Regions from separate parts of the Marinomonas primoryensis genome, predicted to be linked through region 2. Evidence: predicted binding sites of a transcription regulator. Region 2 holds the regulator's gene; each other region holds the start of a gene.
What was found. The regulator sigma-54, encoded in region 2, starts transcription at its own class of promoters, with help from an activator protein. The targets are predictions, from matches to a motif close to TGGCACNNNNNTTGCTNT.
Positions count from the first base shown of each region.

Region 1: MP3633_RS14750 (ammonium transporter) is a predicted target of sigma-54. The motif match lies at 1,804-1,821, and genes of this name have one in related genera.
Region 3: codB (cytosine permease) is a predicted target of sigma-54. The motif match lies at 1,720-1,737, and genes of this name have one in related genera.
Region 4: MP3633_RS06705 (CmpA/NrtA family ABC transporter substrate-binding protein) is a predicted target of sigma-54. The motif match lies at 1,408-1,425, and genes of this name have one in related genera.

Region 1 is NZ_CP054301.1:3,174,246-3,177,423, forward strand. It holds gene MP3633_RS14735 (outer membrane protein assembly factor BamD) at 1-490, shown strand, start outside; gene MP3633_RS14740 (glutathione S-transferase) at 512-1,174, opposite strand; gene MP3633_RS14745 (cold-shock protein) at 1,265-1,477, opposite strand; gene MP3633_RS14750 (ammonium transporter) at 1,933-3,144, shown strand.
Region 2 is NZ_CP054301.1:1,860,481-1,863,658, reverse strand. It holds gene lptB (LPS export ABC transporter ATP-binding protein) at 1-636, shown strand, start outside; gene MP3633_RS08515 (RNA polymerase factor sigma-54) at 712-2,190, shown strand; gene ptsN (PTS IIA-like nitrogen regulatory protein PtsN) at 2,208-2,657, shown strand; gene MP3633_RS08505 (HPr family phosphocarrier protein) at 2,668-2,937, shown strand; gene mgtE (magnesium transporter) at 2,945-3,178, shown strand, end outside.
Region 3 is NZ_CP054301.1:2,627,487-2,630,664, forward strand. It holds gene katG (catalase/peroxidase HPI) at 1-1,432, opposite strand, end outside; gene codB (cytosine permease) at 1,783-3,039, shown strand; gene MP3633_RS12160 (PucR family transcriptional regulator) at 3,036-3,178, shown strand, end outside.
Region 4 is NZ_CP054301.1:1,466,014-1,469,191, forward strand. It holds gene MP3633_RS06695 (ANTAR domain-containing response regulator) at 1-97, shown strand, start outside; gene MP3633_RS06700 (CmpA/NrtA family ABC transporter substrate-binding protein) at 94-1,284, shown strand; gene MP3633_RS06705 (CmpA/NrtA family ABC transporter substrate-binding protein) at 1,638-3,047, shown strand; gene MP3633_RS06710 (ABC transporter permease) at 3,112-3,178, shown strand, end outside.

The DNA.
Region 1 (3,178 bases), 1.3 Mb from region 2:
GACTTACAAAGGCGCCGAGAGCCTGATGTCTCGCTACTTAAACTTAGACCCAAGCGAAAGGGACTCAAAAGAACTGGCAAAGGCATTTAATGAACTTGCAGACTTTACCTCTCGCTACCCGAACAGCTCCTTTGCTCCTGATGCAAAAGCACGGATGTATTATTTACGTGAAATGGTGTCACGCCATGAATTGCAAGTGGCTCACTATTATTTAAAAAGAAAAGCACCTCTTTCTGCTTTGCGTCGCAGCCAAGAAGTCATTCAGCATTACCCAAGCACTCGGTCTGTCGAAGAAGCACTGGCGATTTCAGTCCAATCTTATAACGATCTAGAACAGACAGATTTAGCGCAAATAAATCTTGCCGTGTTGAAACAAAGCTTCCCCAATTCTTCGCATATTGACACTGAAGGTAACTTCATTGCCCTTGAACTTCCAAGCGACGCTGACCCAAGCTTTTTATATTGGGTTACCTTTGGGCTAATCGATTAATATCAAGTAACCACGAACCGCTTAGCAAGCAGGGAAGAGGATTTCCTCTTGACCTGCTTCCCAAGCTGTATTTTTAACCATCACAACAGATTTAAACCTTTCAGAATTCAAAAAATTAGCCAACCACACTTTTACGTTGTGATATTCAGATAATTCAAACCACGCTTGGTCAACAGCAGCAAATTGGCGAACAAATGGGAACACCGCAATATCTGCCACACTAACACTCTCACCGAATATAAATGCACTTTTCTTTAAACGCTTATCTAAACGCTGTAAAAAAGCCTCACCTCTACGACGGTAATAAACGCCACTAAATTCTGGGTGTCGATCTGCGTATTTATAACGATCCAACCAATACTTAAAGAAGCGATCATTATATTTTATCCATGCTTTCACTTTATTTTTTTTAATAATTTGAAAGGGCCATAGAGCATCCAAAGAAATGCAACCATCAGCCTTTGAAAGCGCCCAAAAAATAATATCCAAACTTTCTGGGTATCTAGCGCCATCTACATCTATAAGCTGAGGTACACTTGACCGACCACCCAAGGACAATAAGGCGGCAGGCTTTGACTTTAAGACAACCTCCCTTAAATACACAGGCACGCCTAAAAGATCGATAACGTATCTAGCCCTTATGGCATAAGGGCAACGCCTAAACGAATACAGTACTGGTAACACAATAACCTCCGATATTTAGCGTACAAATTATAAGCATAAAAAAGCCATGCTGTATAAAGCATGGCTTTTTAAAAATAAGTAAAGGTTCAACTATACAATCGTTACATTCTCAGCCTGAGGGCCTTTTTGCCCATCAGTAACTTCAAAAGTCACTTTTTGACCTTCTTGAAGAGTACGACGACCATCACCGTTTATAGAACGGAAATGAACAAAAACATCAGCTCCACCTTCACGCTCAATAAATCCAAACCCTTTTTCATCATTAAACCACTTAACAATACCTGATACTAACTGACCTGACATAACAACCTCATTTTTTATGTTGCCCTTAAATAAGCAATCTTTTAACTACGCTAAAAATAATCAGACTTTCAGCAACGATCTAACCGTTAAACATATTATAAAAAATTCGAACTTAATAAATACGCTAACACTTCGATAATATGTCGTACAAAATAAAATAGAAAGCGAATAGAAACCAAGTATTGTTAAAAAAAGTAATAGTAAATACGTAATGACCATAGTGCAAAATCAAAATTCAAAGCGCACCTGCAGCAATCAAACCACTAAAAACCCAAAACAGTGCATTTCCTAAAAGATAAAAAAAAAGCACCAATAAAATGCATAACTGGAATAATTATTGCTTAACTTCAGAACAAATTTAGATTAACAGAATAAAAAGCCCATAAAGCCCCATAAAAGAGCACCGGAAAGTAAGAAAATCCATTACGGTGCAATAAAAACATTAGGAGCCATCCGTGACCCCCACAAACAGTGCAGTAGAAATGCTCGTTTCCAGTTCAAACACTCTTTTCATACTACTTGGCGCAATTATGGTATTTGCCATGCATGCTGGCTTTGCTTTTTTAGAAGTCGGTACAGTACGTCATAAAAACCAGGTCAATGCGCTCGTCAAAATCATGACAGATTTTGCAGTATCGGCACTTGTCTATTTCTTTGTAGGCTATCAAATTGCCTATGGTGTCAACTTCTTCGAAAGTGCAGCCACCTTATCTCAGGAAAATGGCTACGCACTAGTGAAATTCTTCTTTTTGATGACGTTTGCTGCCGCGATACCAGCGATTATTTCAGGCGGTGTTGCTGAACGAGCAAAGTTTTATCCTATGTTAATATCCGCCGCCGTTATCGTTGGCGTCGCTTATCCATTTTTTGAAGGCATCGTATGGAATGGTAATTATGGAGTTCAAGGCTGGCTAGAAGAACAATATGGCGCTCCTTTCCATGACTTTGCAGGGTCCGTTGTCGTTCACGCTTTTGGAGGCTGGGTTGCTCTTGCTGCTATCATTTTGCTTGGCACTCGTAATGGCCGTTTTAGGCATGGTAAATTAGTCGCCTTTGCGCCATCGAACATTCCTTTTCTTGCTTTAGGGGCTTGGATCCTTTGTATAGGTTGGTTTGGCTTTAACGTCATGTCTGCACAAACGCTAGACGGTATTAGCGGCTTGGTCGCCGTAAACTCTCTAATGGCCATGGTTGGAGGTATTATTGCTGCCATGATATTTGGTAAAAATGATCCGGGATTTATTCACAACGGCCCATTGGCTGGGCTCGTTGCAATATGCGCGGGATCAGACATCATGCACCCCATTGGCGCATTAGCAACTGGCGCATTTGCTGGCGCAATTTTCACATTCTTATTCACCCATATTCAGCAAAAATTCAAACACACCGACGATGTTCTTGGTGTATGGCCACTACATGGCGTTTGTGGTGCATGGGGAGGCATTGCAGCAGGAATTTTCGGAACAGAGGCACTTGGAGGATTAGGCGGCGTTAGCTTTATGTCTCAGCTTGTAGGGAGCCTAGGTGGCATTATAGTTGCCACATTATCTGGATTTATTGTTTACGGTATGGTTAAAGCCGTCAGCGGATTACGCCTAAGCGAAGAAGATGAATTCAATGGTGCAGACTTGTCCATTCATAAAATTGGCTCTATTGGCAAAGAGTAAAACGCTCTAGTTCACTACGAACTCAAAGCCAAAG
Region 2 (3,178 bases):
GCCGTTGGCCTACTTGGCCCAAACGGTGCAGGCAAAACCACCTGCTTTTATATGATAGTTGGCATGGTATCAAATGACGCTGGCGGCATATTTATCGATGGTGTAGACATCACTAAAGACGCCATGCACACTCGCGCTCAAAAAGGCATTGGCTATCTTCCTCAGGAAGCCTCCATTTTTCGTAAAATGTCTGTCGAAGACAATATCACGGCCATTTTAGAAACGCGTAAAGCACTAACAAAAAGCCAACGAAAAGACAGACTCGAAGATTTATTAGAAGAGTTCCACATCACCCACATTCGTGAGAACTTAGGAATGGCACTATCGGGTGGAGAAAGACGACGTGTTGAAATAGCAAGAGCCGTTGCTATGAACCCTAAGTTCATCCTACTGGATGAACCTTTCGCCGGCGTGGACCCTATTTCTGTCGGCGACATCAAGCTCATCATCAAGCACCTTCAAGAAAGTGGAATCGGCGTCCTAATTACCGATCACAATGTTAGAGAAACATTAGACATCTGTGATAAGGCTTACATTGTTGGCAACGGTTATATTATTGCTTCTGGCGATGCCAGCACCGTCATCAACAATGAACAAGTAAAAAAGGTCTATCTAGGCGACGACTTCCGTCTGTAACCCCTTATCATTGCTGTAGAAAGGGAGTAGTATGCATAACTCGTTCCAATTCATTCAAATAAAAAGAGTTGCTCTATGAAGCAGTCTTTGCAACTAAAACTCGGCCAACAGCTGACCATGACACCACAGCTACAACAAGCCATTCGCTTGCTGCAGCTTTCCACGTTGGACCTGAAGCAAGAAATTCATGAATTTCTCGAATCTAACCCTCTTCTTGAGCTAGATGACGACGAACAAATTCACAACGATCAACCTGCAAGCATTGAATCAAAAAGCGCTCCTGAGGCGACACTTGATAGTAATAGTGAAGAAGCGCGCGTTGAATCAGAGTGGACTGAAAGCATTCCTGAAGAACTGTCTATTGACAGCAGCTGGGATGACACATACCAAAGCTCTGCTGCGGCCGTCAGCGATCATAATAGCTATGAAGGTGAAAGCGACTTCGAAAGCCGCAACGCTCCAGCAGAAAGCATACAAGACCATCTGATCTGGCAATTAAATCTAACTCATATATCTGACAGAGACATTGAAATTGCTTACGCTATTATCGAGTGCGTTCAAACCGATGGCTATCTAAGTATTTCAACTCAAGACATTTGGGAATCACTTTGTGTCGAATTAGAAGATTTAGACATGGAAGAAGTCATCGCAGTTCAACACAGACTGCAACGCTTTGACCCAGTTGGCGTCTGCTCTATTGATTTGCGAGACTGCTTGCTTGTTCAACTAGAAGCATTCCAAAGCCACCCTCTTTATAAAAGCACACACAATCTCATTGACCATTATCTACCACTACTAGGCAATCGAGATTTTGCACAATTAAGCCGAAAAACAAAACTAAAAGACGAAGCACTAAAGGAAGTTGTTAATTTAATACAACAACTTAACCCGCGTCCTGGCTCAGTTATAGATGCAGATGATACGGATTATGTCATTCCTGATGTTTCCGTCAAAAAACACAATGGCATATGGCAAGTTGAGCTAAATAATGACGCCCTACCACCCATCAAAATAAACGAAACCTATTCCGCCATGGCAAGTACAGCTGCAACCACCGCAGCAGACGTAAGCTACATTAAAACCTCTCTTCAGGAAGCCAAATGGTTTATGAAAAGCTTACAAAGCCGCAACGAAACACTCTTAAAAGTGGCCAGCTGCATAGTAAGTCGACAAATTGATTTCTTCGAATTAGGTGAAGAGGCCATGAAACCTATGGTTCTTCATGATGTCGCCGAAGAAGTTGGCATGCATGAATCAACAATTTCTAGAGTAACAACACAAAAATACATGCACACACCAAAAGGTATTTTTGAACTCAAGTACTTTTTCTCAAGTCATGTCAACACAGCGTCAGGTGGAGAATGTTCTTCTACCGCAATACGAGCTATGATTAAGAAACTTGTGGCTGATGAGCCAGCAAAAAAACCACTAAGTGATAATAAGTTAGCCGCTGTTTTGGCTGACCAAGGCATACAGGTTGCTAGACGAACTGTGGCCAAATATCGAGAGGCGATGAATATCCCTCCTTCCAATGAACGAAAACGACTGATCTAAACGGAAACCATTTCATCATGTCCTTGAAATCATTATTAAAAGCTGAGCTCGTTCTGGCGAAGCAAGATATTGTTAGTAAGAAACGAGTTTTAGAAAGTATCGCCGACGTTGCATCCAATCGGTTGCATTGCAATAACGAGGCCGTTTATGACGCCCTATTAGGGCGAGAAAAACTTGGAAGTACAGGCATAGGTAACGGCATAGCTATACCCCATTGCCGCCTAGAGTCTGCAAACCATACCGCTATTGTCGTTATGTCATTACAAACTCCAATAGATTTTGACTCGATTGATAAGAGAGCCGTTGATCTTATATTCGCCTTAATCGTTCCGCCTAATGAATGCGATCAACATCTTGCAACACTGGCTCAGATCGCAGAATTAGCTCAATCGCCTGAAGCGCTCGACAAGCTACGAACCGCTCAAACCAGCGAAGATCTATTTAATATTTTTGACTCATTAATATAGGAAGTAAAGCATGCAGGAAGAGTCCATCACCATCATAAATAAACTTGGCTTGCATGCTCGCGCTGCTGGCAAATTAGTGGAAACGACGTCACGCTTTTCTTGTGATATCACTATAGAAAAAGACAGTCGCAATGTGGACGGCAAAAGCATTATGGCAATGATGATGCTTGCCGCTGGAAAAGGAACGAGCATTCGAATCAAAACCAATGGAGAAGATGAAGAAGAGGCAATCAAAGCCGTTGTTGAATTAATTAACAATCGTTTTGGTGAAGACGAGTAATACGGCCATGTCAGAGAAAACCACTCTTAATCATCTTAAAACGATTACCGAATCACTCGAATCCGGCGCCACGATGCAAATCCGTTATTTACTTAACGGCGCCTTGCCAGTGCAAGATGTTGCTCGATTATTAGAGTCCTCTCCACCAAAAGAACGTAAGCTTCTCTGGGAGCTAATCGAAGCAAAGAATGAAGGCGAGGTTCTACAATATCTCAGCGAAGATATTGGTGTTCAATTCATG
Region 3 (3,178 bases), 770 kb from region 2:
CGGATGCCCAAGCCGTCGATACCAACTGAGCGACAGACAAACCAGAATTTGCAAGCTTTTCTTTAAGAACCGCAATATCTTGTTCCGTCACCAATTCATGTGTTGTTGCGGGAATCGGATCTTGCCAAATAAGTTCCTCTTGAGGAACTAAAGGCCCTAGATAACGAGAGACCGGCCCCATGTCACGATGAGTCAATTTGTACCAAGCACGAGCAAAAGCGTCTGCTAATTGATCTGGGTTTTCATGAAAACGCTTTGAGATTGGTGCATAAATTGGATCGTCTCGTAATGCTAAATCCGACGTAAACATCATGGGTGCATGTCGTTTCGTTGCATCATGAGCATCTGGCACACTGTTAGATCCAGCAGTGCCTTTTGGCGCCCACTGCCAAGCACCCGCGGGGCTCTTAGTTAGTTCCCACTCGTAGTCAAATAGGTTATCAAAGAAACCGTTATCCCATTTAATTGGGTTTTTCGTCCAAGCACCTTCAAGACCACTACTAATAGTATCAACACCATTACCCGTGCCTTGAGTATTGTTCCAGCCAAAACCTTGTTCAGTTAAGCCCGATGCTTCTGGGTCATTACCAACTTGACCGGCATCACCGGCACCGTGTGCCTTGCCGAATGTGTGACCACCTGCAATTAAAGCAACTGTTTCTTCGTCGTTCATCGCCATTCTGGCGAACGTATCACGAATATCACGAGCAGACGCCAACGTATCTGGTTTGCCATCTGGCCCTTCTGGGTTAACGTAGATCAAGCCCATTTGTACGGCAGCCAAAGGATTTTCTAAGTCACGTTCACCGGAGTAACGGCTATTCTTACCGCCACTTTCTTCTAACCAAACGCCTTCTGAACCCCAATAAATATCTTCCTCTGGTTGCCACACATCAACTCGACCACCGGCAAATCCAAAAGTTTTGAATCCCATCGATTCGAGAGCGCAATTACCAGCAAGAATCATCAAATCAGCCCAAGATATTTTACGGCCATATTTTTGCTTAATAGGCCAAAGCAGACGACGCGCTTTGTCCAAGTTGACGTTATCTGGCCAGCTATTTAGTGGTGCAAAACGTTGTGTTCCTGATGTCGCTCCACCACGCCCATCGGCGGTACGATAAGTACCGGCGCTATGCCAAGCCATACGAATAAAAAACGGTCCATAATGGCCATAATCTGCTGGCCACCAATCTTGTGAATCCGTCATTAGCGTATGAAGATCTTGCTGAATAGCGTTTAAATCAAGACTTTTAAACTCTTCAGCGTAATCAAAATCCTCACCCATTGGATTAGATTTAGCTGAATGTTGATGAAGAACATTTAAATTCAACTGATTTGGCCACCAGTCTTTGTTAGAGTTACCACGTCCTGCAGACTGACTAGAATCAGCAGCTCCATGGTTAAAAGGACATTTACCTTCATTCGACATAATCTTCTCTCCTACTTGTGACTTAGAACACTTTATTCTTGAGTGACTATAGTTATAGACTTAAAAAATACAAGTAACCAATAAATAAAAACTAAGAGCACCATAGGCAACATATCACTCACTGCTAATGCCTCTTCATGATGCACTCAAGGCAGAAGTAAACCGTCATCGCCTATAAATTCAACTCCGCCAATCCAGTCAAGTATTGTGTAAAGCGCATAAACATTTACTGAAATTATTCGTCATATCGCCTCAAATAACCTTGATAAAAACATTTGGCTAACTATTGGTTCATTAGTTGCTTATAAACCTAGTAAGCTATTTTGGCTTATTCATCATGGGAGACGACTATGACGCAATCAGATTATCCATTAATTGAAGTACCCAAAAGTAAACGCCGAGGTTTATTACCAATGGCGTTTATTCTACTTGGATTTACCTTCTTTACCGCTACTATGTGGGCTGGCGGAACATTAGGCACGGCTTTTTCTTTTTTCGAATTGCTCTTAGTTATTTTGGTCGGCAACTTGCTGCTCGGCACTTACGCTTCTTGTTTGGCTTTTATCGCTTATAAAAGTGGTCTAAACAGCGTACTCATGGGACGTTTTTGCTTCGGAGAAATTGGCAGTAAACTGTCAGACTTTATTCTTGGTTTCACTCAAATTGGCTGGTATGCGTGGGGAACGGCGACACTTGCCATTGTTTTGGTCAAGGTAACAGGTACTCCAGACGCTTGGCAAACGCCCTTAATGGTTTTATTCGGCATGGCGTTCTGTATTACCGCCATGATTGGCTTTCGCGGTATGGACATGCTGTCGCGGGTAGCGGTTCCCGCCATGCTTATTTTTATCTTGATCAGTCTTTACACTGGACTAGTCGATGTAGGCGGTGTGTCTGTTTTATTCGGTATTGAACCGACTCAAAGTTTAAGTTTCACTGCCGCCATTACCATTGTTATTGGAACGTTTGTCAGCGGTGCCACTCAAGCAACCAACTGGAGCCGATTTGCTAAGAGTGGCAAAATCGCAATATGGGCAACCATGGCCGCATTCTTCATCGGTAATGGATTAATGGTATTAACCGGCGCTCTTGGCACATTAATCTATCAACAAGCCGACATTGTTGATGTCATGCTGGCGCAAGGTTTTGTCGTGCTAGCTGTACTTATGTTGTTTCTGAATATTTGGACAACTCAAGACAATACAATTTATAATTTTGCTGTTGCGGGCTGTAACCTGCTTCGTACTGACAAACGTCGAACCATTACCGTCATTGGAGCCGCCATCGGGACGACAATGGCTGTCTTTGGCATGTATAACTTCTTGATTCCTTTTCTAGTTTTACTGGGGACCTTTATTCCACCCATCGGCGGTGTGATCATGGCCGATTTCTGGCTGCGCCATAAAGGCCAATATCCATTATTGGCAAACGCTCAGTTACCAGATTTTAACTGGATTGGACTTGGGTCTTACGCTATTGCTTCCGCTGCAGCTTATGCTTCTCCTATCATGCCGCCTATCGTTGGCGTTTTGATGGCTATGGTGTCATACGGTATTTTATCTTTTCTGGCTTTTCGCAAAACAGCCAAAGCGCTAGACGCTCAGTGAGTATTTGTTGCGCAGACATCCCCCGCTTACCAGGGCTAGAAAGCATTACCTTTCGAGCAGGATTAACCGGAGGCCAACGTATTGTGCGTTGGCCTTATGTCGCTGAAAACGATTCTATTCAAGCTTGGATCAGCGGTGG
Region 4 (3,178 bases), 390 kb from region 2:
AGCCCTTAGAAAGCTGGCGATGGATCGCAGTCAGCGTATGACCGACGTTGCTCGAAATATCATATCGGTGATGGAATTAATGGGAGGTTCAAAGTGAACCTAAATAAACCAATGAACATTATTCTTAATAGCGAGCCTGTCCGGGTGGGTTTTATCCCATTAATTGATTGCGCCCCTTTTGTTATTGCTCACGAAAAAGGCTTCTTCACTCAGGAAGGGGTTGAGGTTGTTCTTTCTAAAGAAGCCTCTTGGGCTAGTATCCGGGATAAAGTTGCGTTCAATTTACTGGACGGTGCACACATGTTGGCGTCTATGCCAATTGCGGCCAGTTTAGGTATTGGTACGATTAAAACCGCCATGCAAACCAGTTTTACCGTTAGTCATAATGGCAATGGCATTACGATTGGCAATGATTTGTATAAACAGCTTCAGAAATACGCTAATTCATCTACTGAGATTCGTTCCGGTGTTGCATTAAAACGATTCATAAACAGTCGTGAGCCGCAATCTGAGCCACTGCGTTTTGCGATGGTTTACCCTTACTCTTCTCATAATTATCAATTGAGAGATTGGCTTGGTTGTGCGGGAATTGATTCAGACAAAGATGTTCAGATTATTGTTGTCCCACCGGTAAAAATGGTGGATAGCCTAAAAAAGGGTGAAATAGATGGCTATTGTGTTGGCGAGCCTTGGAACAGTCTTGCGGTAGAGCAAGGCGCCGGTCATATGCTGGTTACTGGCTATGAAATTTGGGGGAGCACGCCGGAAAAAGTATTTGGTGTGAATTCTATCTGGGCAGAGACAAATCCACAGATTCATCTTGCAATGATTCGAGCGTTAGAGAAAGCCTGTACTTGGGTGGATGAGCCCGAAAATCGAACCGAGCTCTTGAATATATTAAGCCATCCAGATTATCTGAATTGCACCATGGAGCAGTTGGTTTATGGGTTTGGTTCAATTAAGCCGAAAGGGCAGTTTGATTGGCCGATGGAAGCGTATCAGCGCTTTTCGGGTCACGAAACCAATAAGCCTTTACCCAGTTATGCTTTGTGGATTATGGCGCAGATGTATCGTTGGCAGCAATTAACTCAAGTAACTTCAATTAATCATGTGGCAGAGCAAGTGTATCGACAAGACCTTTATTACCAAGCGTTAGGACTTGAGGTTGAACGGGATGATTCGTGGCGTTTATCTACTCAAGAAGAGTCAGAATGGTTTGGTTCGGTAGCGTGCGGGAAAATTCGTTTACACCCAGATGGCATATTGAAAGGGTTTGTTAAATAACGTGTCTTTTTATAGTGCGCCGCGCATAGAAATAGGGCGTAAGCGACGGTGGTTCATGTTATACGTGCTTATAAAAGTAAAAAATTTGAATAAAAACCAATAAAATCAGTGTCTTATTTTTATTGGCACGCCGTATGCTTTATTTTAGAAATAAGGTTAAATATATAGAACTTACTGTATGTTTTTCGAATTTACATCTTGGTGAAATGAGCAACGATGCTTAATTTTTACCCACATTACAGATAGTTCAATGTAGAACTATTTATGAATGGCAAAGGCGCCTGTGAACACATTTTTGTGATTCACATGCGCCTTTTTTTGTTTTTATCACTTTTCTAACGCGGAGCATGGCTATGACTATGAGATCTTTTAAAGCGGCTTTATCTTTGTCGACAGCAGCATCTACCACTAAAAAAGCAGGACTGTCTCTATTGGTTGGTTCTGTACTTTTTTCCGGTATGGCTCAGGCTGAGCTTGGTTATCCAGAAAAAGAAGAGCTGAAATTTGGCTTTATCAAATTGACGGATATGGCGCCGTTGGCGATTGCCTACGAAAAGGGTTACTTCGAAGATGAAGGTTTGTACGTCACGCTAGAAGCTCAGGCTAATTGGAAGGTTTTGCTAGATAGAGTTATTGACGGGCAGCTTGATGGAGCACATATGTTGGCGGGGCAGCCTCTGGGCGCGACGATTGGCTACGGTACTAAAGCACACATTGTTACCGCTTTTAGCATGGACTTAAACGGTAACGGCATTACTGTTTCCAATGATGTTTGGGCTGAAATGAAAAAGAACATTCCACATGATGCCGATGGAAAACCCGTTCATCCAATCAGTGCGAGTGCTTTAAAACCTGTTGTTGATGGTTATAAAGCAGAAGGTAAACCTTTCAAAATGGGGATGGTTTTCCCCGTCTCTACCCATAACTATGAGTTGCGTTATTGGTTAGCCGCTGGTGGTATTCACCCTGGTTACTATGCACCAGCGAAAGGCGACACGAGTGGTCAGATTAATGCTGATGCTTTGCTTTCTGTAACGCCGCCACCACAAATGCCAGCCACGATGGAAGCCGGAACGATCCATGGCTACTGCGTAGGTGAGCCTTGGAACCAGCAAGCCGTCTTTAAAGGCATTGGTGTTCCAGTGATTACCGATTACGAGATTTGGAAAAATAACCCAGAAAAAGTATTCGGTGTGAGCAGTGATTGGGCTGAAGAAAATCCAAACACACACATTCGTGTCGTAAAGGCGATGATTCGAGCGGCTAAATGGCTAGACGAAAATAACAATGCAAACCGCCCAGAAGCGGTCGAAATCTTATCTCGTAGTGATTATGTCGGTGCGGATTACGATGTTATCGCCAACAGTATGACAGGGACTTTTGAATACGAAAAAGGCGATAAGCGCGATGTGCCTGACTTCAACGTCTTCTTCCGCCATCACGCGACTTACCCTTACTACAGTGATGCAATCTGGTACCTAACGCAAATGCGTCGTTGGGGGCAAATTGCCGAGCCGAAATCAGACGAGTGGTTTATGAAGACGGCGAAAGAGGTTTATCGTCCAGATATTTATGCTCAAGCGGCTAAAACGTTAATTGAAGATGGTCTGATGACAGCGTCTGAGTTTCCTGACTTTGATAAAGAAGATGGATTTAAAGCACCACAAAGCGAGTTTATAGATGGTGTTACCTATGACGGCAAGCATCCTAATGATTACCTGAAAAGTTTTAAAATTGGCTTGAAAGGCGACGATCAAATATAAGTCAAGTGAATACCAAGGCGGCTAATAGGTCGCCTTATTCGTCAAATTGAGTGAGAAAAGATTTATGAATATACCCAGCTTATCCATGGCGTCATTAAAAGAAAGAATCGCCAGCTTTTCGCTAAAAAGTG